Regions from separate parts of the Paenibacillus sp. PvR098 genome, predicted to be linked through region 2. Evidence: riboswitches for the same ligand, from Rfam matches in the RefSeq annotation. Region 2 holds a riboswitch; the other holds the start of a gene.

Region 1 (8,027 bases), 1.6 Mb from region 2:
TCCGGAAGACAAGATTCACCGCATATTCAACAAACATTATTCAACCAAACATTCCGACAGAGGCTACGGATTATATTTAGTTAAGAACCATATCGATCATGTGCTATATGGACAAATCGATGTGTCTTCCACCCCAAATCAAGGTACCATTTTTTGGATAACTATCCCCAAGCGTTGATTGACTCCAACAAAATACAGGAGGGTTCACTTTGTTACTAAAAGCGTTGATTATTGAAGATGATCCAATGGTATCGAGCATCAATCAAAAGTATTTGAACAAAATCGATAGGGTGGAATGTATTGGCAGTGCCAGAAACGGTCAAGAAGCGATGGAGCTGATTGTAGAGCTTGCTCCGGATGTGATTCTTCTTGATATCTACATGCCTTCCATGAACGGGTTGGAGCTTCTACGTGAAATCCGCCGCCAGTTCATTGAAGTCGATGTCATTCTGATCACGGCAGCCGATCATCCCCAAATTATCGAAGAGTCCATGCGGCTTGGAATTGTAGACTACATCATTAAGCCTTTCGACTTTGAGCGCTTCCGTTCCGCACTGGAAACCTTGAAAAAAAGACATTTGCTCTTCCGTCAGCATACGAACCTCAACCAACAGCTGCTCGATTCCATATACCTCAAAGCAGATAAAAAGCATGTCAGCGATAACGAAACGGAAGTACCTAAGGGAATCGATCCGATTACGCTGCAAATGATTCGGGACTCGCTCGCCAATTCCGGCCAGCCTCTGTCCGCTCAAGACATTGCGGACCAGCTTTCGCTGTCTCGCATAACCACAAGAAAATACCTGGAATTTCTATGTGAAATCGATGAGCTTATGCTTGAATTGAAATACTCTACTAAAGGGCGTCCCACCAAGCTGTATGTTTATAACGAAAAATTGTAAGCGTTTACTCATAGGCTAATATTTTGGCTTCCAAATATCTTCGGCTCTGTCCGACATAATGCTCGGACACGAATTGAAGCATTTGCAAATCCTGCTCATTGAGCTCCCGGACGACTTTTCCTGGAGAACCCATAACCAAAACACGGGGTGGAATTTTTTTGTTTTCCGGAATTAAGGTGCCAGCGGCAATCAATGCTTGTTCTCCGATTTCTGCATGGTTCATCACAATGGAGCCCATCCCGATCAATGCCCCATCATGGATCGTACAGCCGTGCAGAATCACGTTATGACCTATGGATACCTGCTCTCCGATATGCAAAGGTACTCCGGGGTCCACATGAAGCGTGGAGCCGTCTTGGATATTCGTTCGCTCGCCGATGATGATCGGCGCGTTATCACCGCGAAGCACCGCATTGAACCATACGCTTGACTCCGCACCCATAGTAATATTTCCGATTAAATGCGCTCCCGGGGCAATGTATGCAGTAGGATTCAACTGCGGCTTATATTCGCCTAGCGAAAAGATCATCTGCGTCGTTCCTCCTTCTCTTGAGCAATATGATTAGGACTCTTCCAATTGATAACGGTTACATTTTTGATTATAGCGAATTGGATAACCGATGTGGTTTTTCGTATTCAACGTAAGATAATTCAACTTTTGTAAAGCACTTTTGTAATTTTAGTAACCCAAATAAAATGATCCGCAGCCCATGATGGATTGCAGATCATTCTTTGTGCCAACCGATCCATACGTTCACGAATTTACCCTCTTTTCACTGCGTTAAAAATATCGATATACACTTGCCCTTCTCTCTCCATAGGCTCAAATACATCCATTGGCCGCGGCGGCGGTCCGCCGATATGGTTTCCTTTGGAATCAAATTCTCCACGATATGGCCCAATTTGGTTTTATCCCCGAGCAGCACAATATTTCCCGGTTTCTCCCCGGACTGCTCTTCTTGCTCCCCTTTGTTCGATTTGGCGGCGTGATAAAATAATCCTCCTGCGGCAGCCTCCACCCCAACAATGCCTAGCACGAGCTTTCCCGTTGAACCTAAAAATCTTCTTCGACTGATCTTGGCCGCTTTTATACGTTCTATCATGATCACCCCTTAAGATAATAAGATATGTACTATTATAAACCATAGATTTGTAGGAGCTGTGAAGAATGTATGAATCAATATGATGACACAATGTTTTGAATATTTTGTGACAAGGAAGGATTTTAGCGAAATTCATCTAACTACAGAGAGTAGTTTTAAAAACAATGCCGAATTTCCTATTGGAAAACGGGGGATCCATACTCGGGTGAATTGATCTCGGATGACAGGGATCATAGGGGAACCTTCTACCAAACCCTCCAGCTAACCTCGTAGGCACCGGAAGGAGCAATATCGCTTTGAGAAAGTTGTCGTTGTTTTTGTCAGGAGCCGTGTTATTTTTTTCTATCGGAGCAGGAACCGCTTCCGCCAGTTCTTCTTTGAATGACTCTGTAGAAGATCTCCTAGGTACCCGATATCAATGGGGCGGGACATCCAAAGCAACCGGATTTGACTGCTCGGGCTTTATTATCACCGTATATGACCACTTCGGCATTGATCTGCCGCGCACTTCGAGAACACAAGCCAATGAAGGAGTATGGGTGAGTAAAAATAATCTCCGTCCTGGCGATCTGGTATTTTTTAATATTAACGGCAAAAACATTTCACATGCAGGCATATATGTGGGTAACGGCAAATTCGCTCACTCCGCCAGCAAAAAAGGGGTTAGCATCAGCAAATTGAGCGAGTCTTATTATGACCAACGCTATTTTACCGCCCGTAGGGTTGTCTCGGACAACCAATATCAACATATGATGGCTAATTCGAAATAAACGTTCACTGTAAAACGGAAAGCCCCAAAACACCTGTGTTTTAAAAGGTGCTTTGGGGCTTTGGAATCTTTTGGCCGATTATACTTTGACTCGTTGCAAACGCAGTGCATTAAGAACAACAGATACCGAGCTTAAGGCCATGGCTGCACCAGCGACCCAAGGAGCTAATAGACCTATGGCTGCAATGGGGATACCCAGCGTATTGTAAGCGAGAGCCCAGAACAAATTTTGCCGGATGTTGGCCATCGTTTTTCTGCTCATTGCCATCGCGTCCGCTATACTGTTCAAATCACCGCGCATGAGAGTGACATCCGCCGCTTCCATAGCCACGTCCGTCCCTGTTCCGATGGCCATTCCGATGTCTGCAACCGCGAGCGCCGGTGCATCATTGATACCGTCCCCGACCATAGCCACCTTCCTGCCTTGATCCTGAAGCTTCTTCACTTCCTGTGCTTTCCCTTCGGGCAGCACTTCCGCCAATACATGATCTATCCCTACCTGCTTCGCAATCGCGTTAGCCGTACGCTCATTGTCGCCGGTAATCATAATCACCTGAATTCCCATTTGCTTTAATCGGGCGACCGCTTCTTTAGACGTCTCCTTAACCGTATCCGCCACAGCAACAAGCCCCGCATACTGCCGATCAACGGAAACGAGCATCGCCGTTTTGCCTGACTGCTCCAGCTTCACCATCGTTTCCAACACCGGTTCGATCGAAACATCGTATTTAGCCATCAGCTTTCGGGTTCCCGCCAATACTTCTTTGCCTTCCACTACGGCTCGAATACCGTAACCGGGAATCGCTTCGAACTCATCGGTCTCGGAGAAAGAGATCCCTTTGGCTGCAATACCCGAAACGATGGCCTCAGCAAGCGGATGCTCGGAATTTTTCTCGGCGGCTCCCACCAGCTTCAAGAAGGTCATTTCATCGATGCCTGCTGGAATCACATCTGTAAGCTCCGGTTTGCCATGTGTCACCGTACCTGTTTTATCCAGAACAATGGTCTCAATCCGATGCGTCGACTCCAAATGCTCTCCGCCCTTGAACAAAATCCCAAGCTCAGCTGCGCGGCCGGAACCGGCCATAATAGACGTAGGCGTTGCGAGTCCGAGCGCACAAGGACAAGCAATCACCAGTACCGCAATGGCTTTCTCCAATGCCCCGGCAAAGTTCCCAGGTTCCACCCAAAGGTACCAAACAACGAAAGCGATGATCGCAATTCCGACAACAATCGGAACAAAAATACCGGAGATGACGTCTGCCACACGCTGAATCGGCGCCTTTGAGCCCTGCGCTTCCTCCACCACTTTAATGATTTGAGCGAGCGCTGTTTCCTTGCCGACCCGCGTTGCTTTAATTTGAAGCATACCGTTTTTGTTCATTGTTGCTCCGATTACACGGTCCCCTGCTCTTTTTTCAACGGGAAGGCTTTCTCCCGTAAGCATCGATTCATCTACGGACGATATCCCCTCGATCACTTCACCGTCAACCGGCACTTTTTCACCGGGCTTTACCAATACCATATCGCCGAAAGTTACTTCCTCAACGGGAATATGCATCTCCTGCCCGTTACGGACGACCAACGCCGTCTTGGCCTGCAGTCCCATAAGTGTCTTAATTGCCTCGGAAGTACGGCCTTTGGCCAATGTTTCAAACAGCTTGCCCAGAATGACCAGCGTGATGAGTACGGCGCTTGTCTCATAGTACATAGCTGGACCGTGGTGTCCGGCATGGGCATTGGATGCCCAATCGATCGTCAAATACAAGCTGTAAAAATAAGCCGCCGAGGTTCCCAGAGCAATGAGCACATCCATATTGGCGCTTTTGTTACGAAGGGCTTTATAGGCACCGACATAAAATGGTTTACCGATAATGAATTGGACCGGTGTCGCAAGAGCCAATTGGAACCAAGGATTCATAAAAAGCTCAGGCATCCAAATCCACGAAGTGAAAGAAAAGTGACTTACCATAGACCACAGCAGCGGAAGGGACAGGACGGCGGAAATGAGTAATGTCAGCTTCTGCCGTGCGAGTTCCTTCTGACGGCGCGTCCCGGAGTCAGACTCCTCCTGCTTAGGAACTGCCTTGTAGCCAAGCTTTTCTACTTTCTTCTGCATATCCGTTATGGACACTTCAACCGGATTATATTCCACATGAGCCGTCTCCATCGCAAAGTTGACAGTGGCTTTCGTGACGCCCTCCAGTTTATTTAATCCCTTTTCAATTCTCACCGCGCAGGCGGCGCAAGTCATGCCTTCCAGCTGCAGCTCCGCCGATTCTTTGGCCGTATCATAACCAAGCTTCCGGATGCTTTGCTCCATTTGGTTGATATCGACTTTTTGCGGGTCATAAGAAACGGTAGCTCTCTCCAGCGCAAAGTTGACATTCGCTCCCTCAACGCCTTCGATTTTGCTCAACCCTTTTTCAATCCGATTGGCGCAAGCGGCGCAGGTCATACCTGTGATTTGTAATGAGGCTTGCTTCGTTCCGGCACTTGCAGAATCCACGCTCAACACCCTCTCCGTTAACCTTTCTCAGACGCTCAGGTCATTCTATTATTGAACCGAGTACCCCTGCTCTTCAATCGCTTCTTTAATTCTCTCCAGCGTTAATTGGGTCTCATCAAATTCAACGGAAACGATACGGTTAGTCAGATCCACTTTTCCTTGTGCTCCTAATTCCTTGATCGCTCCTTCAACAGAATTCACGCAATGTCCGCAAGACATTCCTTCTACTTTTAATGTAACATTCGTCATGGCTCAATTCTCCTTTTATATATAATGATGTTAAAGGTTATCGGTTAATGATTTTAGTATACCCCCCTATAGTATATTTGTCAACGTTCTTTTTCTTTCTTTTACCATTCCCCACAAATGAAGGCTTCATGTGCACTCCATACCATAAATTAACCACTTTTCATACTTAGTGAATAGAGCGATTTGTAGTGGGCAAATTAAACCTACAAGAACCATATTGGAAGGGATTATGACAATGAACTACTGGGGAGCTGTGTTACAGCGGTTAGATTTGCACGCAAAAGGGGCTTGGCTTGTTTATATTGGTGGAACCATTTTATTTCTGAGCTCCATCGTGTTCAAAAGAAAGCTTACCTGGAGAGAATGGTATATCACCTTTGGAGTTGTGGGGTTGTTAGCCTGGATCGGGAATATTATTTTCTTTTTTCAACTGGACTTGCTCGATTCAGGAGATCCCTCGATTGGCGGTATTCCTGACTTATTCATGTTTACTCTTGCCCCACCTTCCATTGCCTTATTGTATTTAAATTTTGTTACAACCCGAAATAAATGGATTCTCACCAGCCTATTCGTTGGATTCTCCCTAGTATTCGAGTACCTTTTAGTAAAAGCGGGCTTCCTTATTCAAAAGGGCTGGCATGTATGGTATTCGATACCTTTTTATTTTCTGTTCTTTCATGTATTTCTACCGTGGCATCTTCATTACATAAGAGGGGAAGAAGCACTAAATAAAGAAGTTCAATCTCTCCTCCAAACGAATCCAGAAACAGACAGACAAGCGTCTTTCATGATACGAGTAACCAAATGGGTGGGGAACGAGCAAAAAACTCCATTCTTAATGAAATGGAAAGTAAAAAAGGAAAAGGCACGATAATCATCCCTAATCCAAGTTCGCATCTTATCCATAAGCCAATGGCTTTCAAAAGAGAACTGCGTCATGTTTCATGTCCCTATACTTTGTTTAAGAAAGATATGACACTACAATGTGTAGTTAAATTAAAGGAGGCTATTTATGAACACGTATGTGATTCCGCAACATCTTCAACAATGCATCGACGCCTGCTTTGCTTGCATGAAAGCATGTGAACAATGCTTCACCGCCTGTTTACAGGAACCCGATGTCCAAGCAAGAGTCCACTGTATCAGCATGCTCCGTGAATGTGCGGATCTCTGCTCACTGGCTTCACAACACATGGCCCGCAACAGTATGAATGCAAAAGCAATTTGTGAGTTGTGTGCGAGTGTATGCGAGCATTGCGCGGAACACTGCGATCATTTCGAGGATGATCATTGTAAGGAATGTGCTGAGATGTGCAGAAAGTGCGCAGAAGCCTGCCGCAAGATGGTTGCCTAATCAAGGATATGTACGCCACACATGTGTGGCGTTTTTTATTACCTGTGTCTAACCAAAAAAGACTAAAAATCCCGGCTAAAGTACATCACGTACTCTAACCGGGATTATCTATGTGCCAGACTATGAACATCCGCCCAATACAACACTTGGCATAATTAGCACGATAAACATGGAAACGAGTGCAGGTCTGAATTGAAGAAACGGGATATGCACCGATTTGTCGGGGTACAGTACCTGATTAATCCTGTAGTTGATGGCCACATCTGCGAAGTAAACACCAACACCTGGATAGGTAACTGTTCGAATTCGTGAGAGCCTTAATAGAACATTCCCTAATTCATATTCAGAGCCTGTCTTACTCAAAACATAACGATCGGCCAATACTTCCTTTAGCGTCTTGTAGTATTGATGGAACGCTTTAAACATCGGGACATACCCCAACCCATCTACAAGTAAAGTAGATAAGAAAATTTTGAGCGGATCATGATGGATACAGTGGTATCGTTCATGCTGCAGAATGACATCCACTTCTTTGGGTGAGAATGAAGTTAATACGGCCGTCGACACAATGATTTGGGGACGTACGAGCCCCATGGTCAAAGCAATAAACGACGTGTCGTTAACAACGAGAAAATGAACCTTCCAATGACGGTACTTGTAATTCAGTTTTTTGGTCAATTTGTGATGTTTTTTGGACTGAAATATACGCTGCCATTTTTCCGAGAAATACCATTGCTTAAAGGCCCGCCATATCATTCTTGTTACGGTGTACAAGATGACCATAAAGAATAGAACTTTGGTGATTATATGTCCAATCGAGTTTTCACTCACTACGGAAAGGCAATATTGGAACACATTCCATTGGTATTCCACATTCCATACCTCATGAGCTATGAAAAGCCCCATTTGCGATAATAAGAGAACACTCAACAGCAGCGTAAACACAATGATCAGTTTAGGCTTCCATTTCGTTTCTATTATATTCATCTTGGTTTCCTGCTTTGTATTGCACTTATTTTCTCTTGAAGCCTGGCAATCAATTCGGGGTCAGCGTTCTCCAGAGCATCAACCATATGATTCACCACAAGATCCCCATATTCTTGAATGAGTCCCTCCGTAACCGCTTTGGTTTGCTCCGCTA
Region 2 (8,027 bases):
AAATTTGTTCATACTCCGAATCCGTAACGCCAAACTGCTTATATATTTGCTGATCTGCAATTTGCTCCGCCGTTGGTTCCTTAGCCGATAGTTGCTGCGCCATGCTTTTCCCTCCAGGTGCTCAAAATCGATGTAAACATCTTCCGTCCGTCCGCCGAGCCAAGCAGTTCATGCACCGCACGCTCCGGATGAGGCATCATGCCGAGCACATTACCTGCTTTGTTACATATACCCGCAATATCGTCCACCGAACCGTTCGGGTTGTTGCCGGCTTCATATCTGAAAACGATCTGGTTGTTCGCTTTCAACTCCTCCAGCGTCGTTTCGTCACAATAATAATTTCCTTCGCCGTGAGCGATCGGAATGTTGATCAGCTCGCCTTGAGTATATTCTTTTGTAAAAGGATTGTCCGTGTTCTCCACCTGCAGAAGTGCAGCATGGCAGCGGAATTTGAGCGACCGGTTACGCAGCATCGCGCCTGGAAGCAATCCTGATTCGAGCAAAATTTGAAATCCGTTGCAAATGCCGAGTATATATTTGCCTTGAGCCGCCGCTTGAACGAGCGCATTCATGACAGGCGCGAACTGCGCAATAGCGCCAGTACGCAAGTAATCACCGTACGAAAAACCGCCAGGAAGTATAATGCAGTCATATTTCGACAAATCCGTCTCTGTATGCCATACATAATCGACAGGCTGTCCGATTGTATCCTCCACCGCTTTATAGCAGTCGATGTCACAGTTGGAGCCCGGAAAAACCAATACCGCAAAATTCATTATCGTGCTCCTCCTTTTATTAGGCCTGTACCAGCTCGAAACGATAGTCCTCGATCACCGTGTTAGCCAGCAGCTTTTCACACATAGCCTTTAACCGGTCTTCAGCAGCCGCGCGATCGTTAGTGTTCAGCTCCACTTCCAAATATTTGCCGATTCTTACTTTCTCCACTTCATCGAATCCCATCGTATGGAGCGCGCCTTGAACGGCGGTTCCCTGAACATCTAGTACGCTTTGCTTTATCGTTACATACACGGTCGCTTTAAACATCGGATAAATACCTCCTGCAAAATGGTTTGTTCGTTCGTTTCTACCGCAGAGCGGCAATTACCCTTGCACCAAACGGTTATAAATATCACGGTAACGCTTGGACGTCTCTTCCACTACATGCATTGGCAGAGGATCCGGCTCGCTGTTCTTATCCCAATTCGTGCCGGACAAATAGGTACGTACCGGCTCCTTATCCATGCCGTCGATCTCAATATCGAGCTCGTACTTCTCTTGCGCCCAGAAACGCGATGAGTCCGGCGTAAAAATTTCATCTATTAATATGATTTCATCATCAATAATTCCAAATTCAAACTTCGTATCCGCCAAAATGATGCCGCGCTGCTCACAATACGCATGAGCAAACTCGTAAAGCCGAATGCTCTTCTCCTGCAACTGCTCGGTTAACTCTGCACCTACGAGCTCTTTCATTCGCTCAATGGAAATGTCTTCGTCGTGGCCGACATCGTTCTTCGCAGCCGGTGTAAAAATCGGCTGGGGGAAGCGCTCGTTCTTCCGCATACCTGTCGGCAGCTTATGGCCGTTCACTTCACCTGTCTGCTGGTATTGGCGCCATCCGCCGCCCGTAATATACCCGCGTACTACGCATTCGATATCGATCCGCTCCGCTTTGCGCGTCACCATGAAGCGGTCCTTCATGATTTCTCGGTCCGTAATCAGATCGCTTAGCTTGTCCACATCCCCATGAACCACATGATTCGGCTGAATCGAAGCTGTCTGTTCGAACCAGAACTTGCTCAAGCTGTTTAGTACGTTGCCCTTGTCCGGCACCGCCGGGCTCAGCACCCAGTCGAACGCCGAGATCCGGTCGGTGACCGCAATCAGATAGTGCTCGCCAAGATCGTAGAGCTCCCGAACCTTGCCTTTATACAGCAGCGGCGCTTTTACATAAGCTTCCGCGCTCGAAATAGCCGTTGTCGTCCCGCTCATTCTCCCTCAGGCCTCCCTTTATTAGCTCAAGCCCAAACGCTTGAAAATCGTATCCACATGCTTCAAGTGCCAGCTTGGGTTAAATGCGTCTTCGATATCTTCCAAGCTCAGAATATTCCTAACCGCAGGCGTATTCTCGATAATCTCACGGAACGAACGCTGCTCTTCCCACGCCTGCATCGCGCGCGGTTGAACGGTATCGTAAGCTTGCTCGCGGCTGAAGCCTTTGTCGATCAGCTTCGTCATCACGCGGCCGGAGAAAGGAACACCATACGTGCTTTGCATGTTGCGCTTCATGTTTTCCGGGAATACCGTCAAATTTTTCACGATGTTGCCCAAACGGTTCAGCATATAGTTAAGCAATATTGTCGCATCCGGTAAAATAATGCGTTCCACGGAGGAATGAGAAATATCTCTCTCATGCCACAGCGTGACGTTCTCGTATGCGGAAACCATATGACCGCGAATCACACGTGCCAAACCGGAGATGCTTTCGCAGCCGATCGGGTTGCGCTTGTGCGGCATCGCCGACGAACCCTTCTGTCCCTTAGCGAAAGGCTCCTCCACTTCGCGGAACTCGCTCTTCTGCAGTGCGCGGATTTCTGTCGCGAACTTATCCAGCGAAGTCGCGATCAAAGCTAGTGTCGCCATGTACTCCGCGTGGCGGTCACGCTGCAGCGTCTGTGTCGAAATCGGCGCCGGCTTTGTGCCCAGCTTACCGCAAACATATTCCTCTACAAACGGATCGATGTTGGCGTATGTGCCTACGGCGCCGGAGATTTTACCGAACTGCACACCGTCAGCCGCAAAACGGAACCGCTCCAGATTGCGTTTCATTTCCTCATACCAGAGCGCCATTTTCAAACCGAAGGTCGTTGGCTCGGCATGTACGCCGTGCGTCCGTCCCATCATCGGCGTATCTTTATAAGCGATGGCCTTGTCCCGAACAATGTTAACGAAGTTTACGATGTCGCGCTCTAAAATCTCGTTGGCTTGCTTGAGCAAATAGCCGAGCGCTGTGTCCACGACGTCCGTCGAGGTCAGGCCATAATGCACCCATTTCCGTTCGTCCCCTAGCGTTTCGGATACCGCACGAGTGAACGCAATGACGTCGTGGCGAGTTTCCTGTTCAATTTCGTAGATGCGATCAATATCAAATCCTGCCTTTTTGCGCAGCTCGATAACATCTTCCTTCGGAATAACGCCCAGCTCCGACCACGCTTCACAGGAAAGAATCTCTACTTCCAGCCAAGCCTTGAATTTGTTTTCTTCCGTCCAAATGGCGCCCATCTCGGGTCTTGTATAGCGATCGATCATCGTTTCCCCATCCTTCGTTTAATTCTTTTCTATAGATTCCCAAACGTGTGATGCCTCTATCCAACCAAAAGCAGCTTCCACAGATTCAGACAGCAGATTGACGTGTCCCATTTTCCTGCCTGTTTTGGCTTCTTGCTTGCCGTACAAGTGAACCTTCGCCGTTACGCCGGGCGCAACCCGCTGGGATTCCGGATTCACAATCCAATCCAATAGCGGCTGAACATGTTCGCCTAGTACGTTGACCATCACTACCGGCGTCAGAAGAGCCGTATCTCCGAGCGGAAGATTGCATATCGCTCTTACATGCTGCTCGAATTGTGACGTCCGGCACGCTTCCATCGTGTAATGACCGGAGTTATGAGGCCGCGGCGCAAGCTCGTTCACATACAGCTCGCCGCTTGCCGTTAAAAACATCTCCACTGCGATCAGTCCGATAACGTCGAGCTCTTCTGCAATTCGCTGCGCCATCGCCTCGGCTTCCTTCAGCACAGCTTCCGGCGCGCGCGCCGGGACAATGGACAGATGCAATATGTTGTTCACATGCACGTTCTCCGCAGCAGGGAATACCTTTACTTCCCCCCGCGGGCTTCTGGCTGCAATGACGGATATTTCTTTATCGAAACGGATGAACTGCTCCAACACCAGCTCCGTCTTCGCCTTGCTCAAAGTATCATAGGCATCCTGTACCTCTTCCAACGAGCGAATGACCCATTGGCCTTTACCGTCGTAGCCGCCAGTCGCCGTTTTGAGCACGCAGGGCGTTCCGAATCTCAGTACCGCTTCACGGAGTTCCACTACGCTTCGGATCTCGGCATATGGCGCTACCTTGACTCCTGCCGATTCAATCGCCCGTTTCTCGCGCAGGCGATGCTGCGTGGTGTAGAGCAGCTTGCTGCCCTGCGGCACGTACGATTCCGCCATCAACAGAGAAGTTACTTCCGCGTCTACATTCTCGAATTCATACGTGATGACATCCGCCTGCTGCGCTAGCTGCCTCGCTGCCGCCGCATCATGATATTCTGCGACGATCTGTTGATCGGCTACCTGCCCGCAGGGCGCATCAGGTATGGGATCCAGCGTTACAAAACGGTAACCCATCGCGCGTCCGGCTAAAGCCAGCATCCGGCCAAGCTGACCGCCCCCAAGGATACCGATCGTTGCACCCGGAGCATACACGCGATTTGGATCGTATGCCTTGCTGGCCACTTTTTCTTGCGTCATTCCAGCACGCTCTTTTCCATTACCGTCTCTGCGATACGCTCCCGCCTTTGCGTCACTTTCCGCCGCAGCTCCGGATCAAACGCTCCCAGGATCTGTGCTGCGAGAAGTCCGGCATTCGTTGCTCCTGCATGGCCGATCGCCACCGTCGCCACGGGAACGCCACCCGGCATCTGCACGATCGACAGCAGTGAATCCAGGCCGTTCAGCGTGGAGGTTTTGACTGGAACGCCGATGACCGGAAGCACCGTTTTCGCCGCCACCATACCCGGCAGATGCGCAGCTCCTCCCGCCCCGGCGATAATGACCTTCAGCCCCCGCTCTTCCGCTGACGCCGCATATTCAAACATCAGGTCAGGCGTACGATGTGCTGAAACGACCTTTTTCTCATAAGGTACACCCAGTTCCTCCAGCATATCGCATGCATGCTTCATCGTTTCCCAGTCGGACTGGCTGCCCATAATGACTCCTACAAGAACTGACATCCGTAAACCTCCATGTCGTTATCATCAATGTTATATAAGAAAACCTTTAACGAGGCCATTCATGGATGAGCGACCGCGATTCAAAGGTAGGTTTTCTTGTGATAAAGAAATTGTTCAGCTCTGCTGAAAATATATACTTTCTTTATCGTAAAAAACAAAACGCCCTTTAGATAGATACTGAACCACTTACGCACAGTCTATCGGCAGGACGACAAGAACACCCACAAGCGCAAGCTAAGGCCATGCACCAATGTGCTGACCTTCTAAAAACTAACGCTCACTCGTAGTCCAAAAATTTAAGGTTTTCGGGTAGAAACTTTCGGGCCTTATTCCCGACGATATACGAGATTATTCGACTTTTTCACTATCTATTTTCCATTCTTCTTACGTTTTCAGTTTAACAGGCTTTAACACCCCATGTCAACTATGAAAGACGAACATTCTTTAAAAAGACACAAATAATAGTTCGCATTTCAAACCCTATTCACTGGAATATTACCTGATATTTACATATTTTATTTTTATATTCTTTAGTTCATCGAGCCCTTCTTCCACTTCTATCTTCGTTAGGTTACCAGCATTAAGCTGCTCTACTTCGACAGACAGCCAGCGCTCATACATACGAATCCCTTCATCTAAGACTGCCGCCAGTTCCTCCGTGCGCTGCTCTTCCTCTTGTAATTCCTCCAATAAATGAAATAATACATCCTCGCTTTTTCCGTATTGTCCATGGTCGTCATAATAAAAAACCAGCTTATGCAGCGTGTCCATCGACATGGGGGCGCGGCCTATAACTTGAAGTGACGTATCAATTCGTGCTTGAAACAGTTCCGCCAGCTCCCCTCGGGAATCCATTTCTCTAGCGAAGAGCAGAATCTCAAGCACCTTCAAGCCAGCTTTCCGCGCCTCAGCCGTATGACCGCTCTCTTCGTGTGCAGCGGCCTGGGCATTCAGCATATCCCCTAGGGCCAGCACTTTTCCTTGATCGATATCTCCATCCTTTGAAAGCAAAGCGAGTAAATCTTTAGTAGATAATGCGTGTACCAGCTTTGAGTTTAGTCCTAACAATTGACGCATCGCCTGATTTAACAATTCGAGCGCTTCCTGCAATCGATGATTATTCCTCGCAAACATCACCTTATGCAGCACTTCCGTCGTCTGCTCAATCAATCGCATGAGATAGTCGCGTCTATACATGGGATCCTCCCCCCTCCATGGTGTCCATATCGTTCATTTTATTGTACAGGATTATCCCACCTGAGGAAAATTTCCGGACTACGGGCTAGAAGCATTTCCATTATCGGGTAATCATTGGATGATTTTATGCATTGAACCTGAAATCATCCTATGTTAAATTTTTAAAAGCCGAATCGTATAGCCTATTTTGTGTACGTACGGGGGACTGAGCAATTGGGGTGAATGCTTGCAGGCATGACTGCTGCGCGCTAGGGAACAACCTCTTCCCGAACCCGACAACTAACCTCGGAGGCATGAACAGGAGGAATACAATAATGAAGTTCCGATTTAGAAACATGCTTCTCGCGTGCGTCTTTGCCGTACCAGCCGTGATTCAGGTATCCTCGCCCGCGCATGCAGAAAAACCTGTGCGTGTGGCCCACGATGTCAAGGTACAGGTGAATGAAAAGCTGGTGGCATTCCCGGATGCACAGCCTTTCGTGGATGAGAATCATAAGCTCCAAGTCCCTGCAAGAGCGGTTACGGACAAGCTCGGGTACAAGCTCCACTGGAAACAAGACGGTTCCCAATTCACCATTACAATGAAGAACGCTGACAAAACCGTTTCGTTCACTACAGGTGATCCTATCATTACCGTCAATGGAAAACCGACCCGAATTAAAGACACTGCCAAGTTTGTAGATGGGCGTGTCTACGTCCCCTTTCGACTGATTTCCGATTCCTTCGGCATCAAAACACAGTGGGACAAAGTTAACCGGATTGCGATACTGAGCGCAGATGGACAATACCATGCGCCCGCTTGGTATAGATCAGTGAACTCTGTGATGAATTACTCCAAAATGATTGAAGCCAAAGCGACGGCATACACCGCATCTGCAGATGAGAACGGCGGTTATGCAGGGCTGGACTATATGGGCAACGCGCTTCGGCTGGGTACTATTGCTGTGGACCCGTCCGTCATTCCGCTCGGATCTAAGGTGTATGTGGAGGGTTACACGTATGACGGTCTTCCTGCCGGCGGGATGTACGCTATGGCAACCGATACGGGTGGTGCCGTAAAAGGTAACCGCATTGATATTTTCCTGCCCGAGAGCAAGAGCGAAGCAAGAACGTTCGGTATTCAGCAAGTGAAAGTATATGTTGTAGGTTCCTGATATTATTTGTTTCTCATCCATTATCAAAAGCAGTCGTCTCAGCTGAGGCGACTGCTTTTTTTTGGCTGCCGAACTCGCCGTATACTTTGGGTCGGAAGGCCAAACCCTAAGTTTGGTCAGGTCAGAACGGAGGTGGAAATTTCATGCGTCGTCGAATTCGTATGCTTATGCTTTGCTTGGTGTTCACTTTTCTTACCGGTGCCGCTGCTCCCCAGAACAGTGAAGTCGTATGGAACGTAGAAACGGACCAGAAGCTGATCGCCCTAACCTTTGATGACGGACCCAACCCCGTGTTTACGCCGCAAATTTTGGATTTATTAAACCAGTACGGAGCTAAAGCGACTTTTTTCGTGATCGGCAAACGCGTGCAGATGTATCCGGTTATCGCCATTCGTGAAGTGAACGAGGGACACGAAATCGCCAACCACACCTTTGACCATCATTATTTGAAAAATTACCCTCCGGAACGTCTCGTAGAAGAGATTCGCCAAACGCAGGAGGTAATCTTTGATATAACCGAACAAATGCCGCATGTTTTTCGCCCTCCCGGAGGCTTTTATAACGATGCGCTGCTGCACTCCGTGAAGGAGGATAAGCTGACGGTGGTCATGTGGTCTTGGTATCAGGATACTAAGGATTGGAAAAAACCGGGCGTAGACAACAT

Evidence for each region. Region 2 has a riboswitch for cyclic di-AMP ahead of JOE45_RS13010 (stalk domain-containing protein). Riboswitches for the same ligand answer to the same signal wherever they lie in the genome.
Region 1: another riboswitch for cyclic di-AMP. It lies ahead of JOE45_RS21035 (C40 family peptidase); the one in region 2 lies ahead of JOE45_RS13010 (stalk domain-containing protein).

The regions. Positions count from the first base shown of each region.
Region 1 covers NZ_JAFIBU010000001.1:4,241,566-4,249,592, reverse strand. Annotated here, with positions in the region: gene JOE45_RS21055 (ATP-binding protein) at 1-178, shown strand, start outside; gene JOE45_RS21050 (response regulator) at 210-902, shown strand; gene JOE45_RS21045 (gamma carbonic anhydrase family protein) at 907-1,431, opposite strand; gene JOE45_RS21040 (hypothetical protein) at 1,676-2,005, opposite strand; cyclic di-AMP (ydaO/yuaA leader) riboswitch at 2,161-2,296, shown strand; gene JOE45_RS21035 (C40 family peptidase) at 2,302-2,775, shown strand; gene JOE45_RS21030 (heavy metal translocating P-type ATPase) at 2,854-5,283, opposite strand; gene JOE45_RS21025 (cation transporter) at 5,332-5,532, opposite strand; gene JOE45_RS21020 (hypothetical protein) at 5,768-6,406, shown strand; gene JOE45_RS21015 (four-helix bundle copper-binding protein) at 6,545-6,886, shown strand; gene JOE45_RS21010 (M56 family metallopeptidase) at 7,007-7,873, opposite strand; gene JOE45_RS21005 (BlaI/MecI/CopY family transcriptional regulator) at 7,870-8,027, opposite strand, start outside.
Region 2 covers NZ_JAFIBU010000001.1:2,617,910-2,625,936, forward strand. Annotated here, with positions in the region: gene purL (phosphoribosylformylglycinamidine synthase subunit PurL) at 1-103, opposite strand, end outside; gene purQ (phosphoribosylformylglycinamidine synthase subunit PurQ) at 81-776, opposite strand; gene purS (phosphoribosylformylglycinamidine synthase subunit PurS) at 796-1,044, opposite strand; gene JOE45_RS12985 (phosphoribosylaminoimidazolesuccinocarboxamide synthase) at 1,102-1,992, opposite strand; gene purB (adenylosuccinate lyase) at 2,014-3,309, opposite strand; gene purK (5-(carboxyamino)imidazole ribonucleotide synthase) at 3,328-4,530, opposite strand; gene purE (5-(carboxyamino)imidazole ribonucleotide mutase) at 4,527-5,012, opposite strand; purine riboswitch at 5,277-5,378, opposite strand; gene JOE45_RS13005 (DUF6483 family protein) at 5,508-6,209, opposite strand; cyclic di-AMP (ydaO/yuaA leader) riboswitch at 6,366-6,518, shown strand; gene JOE45_RS13010 (stalk domain-containing protein) at 6,524-7,363, shown strand; gene JOE45_RS13015 (polysaccharide deacetylase family protein) at 7,507-8,027, shown strand, end outside.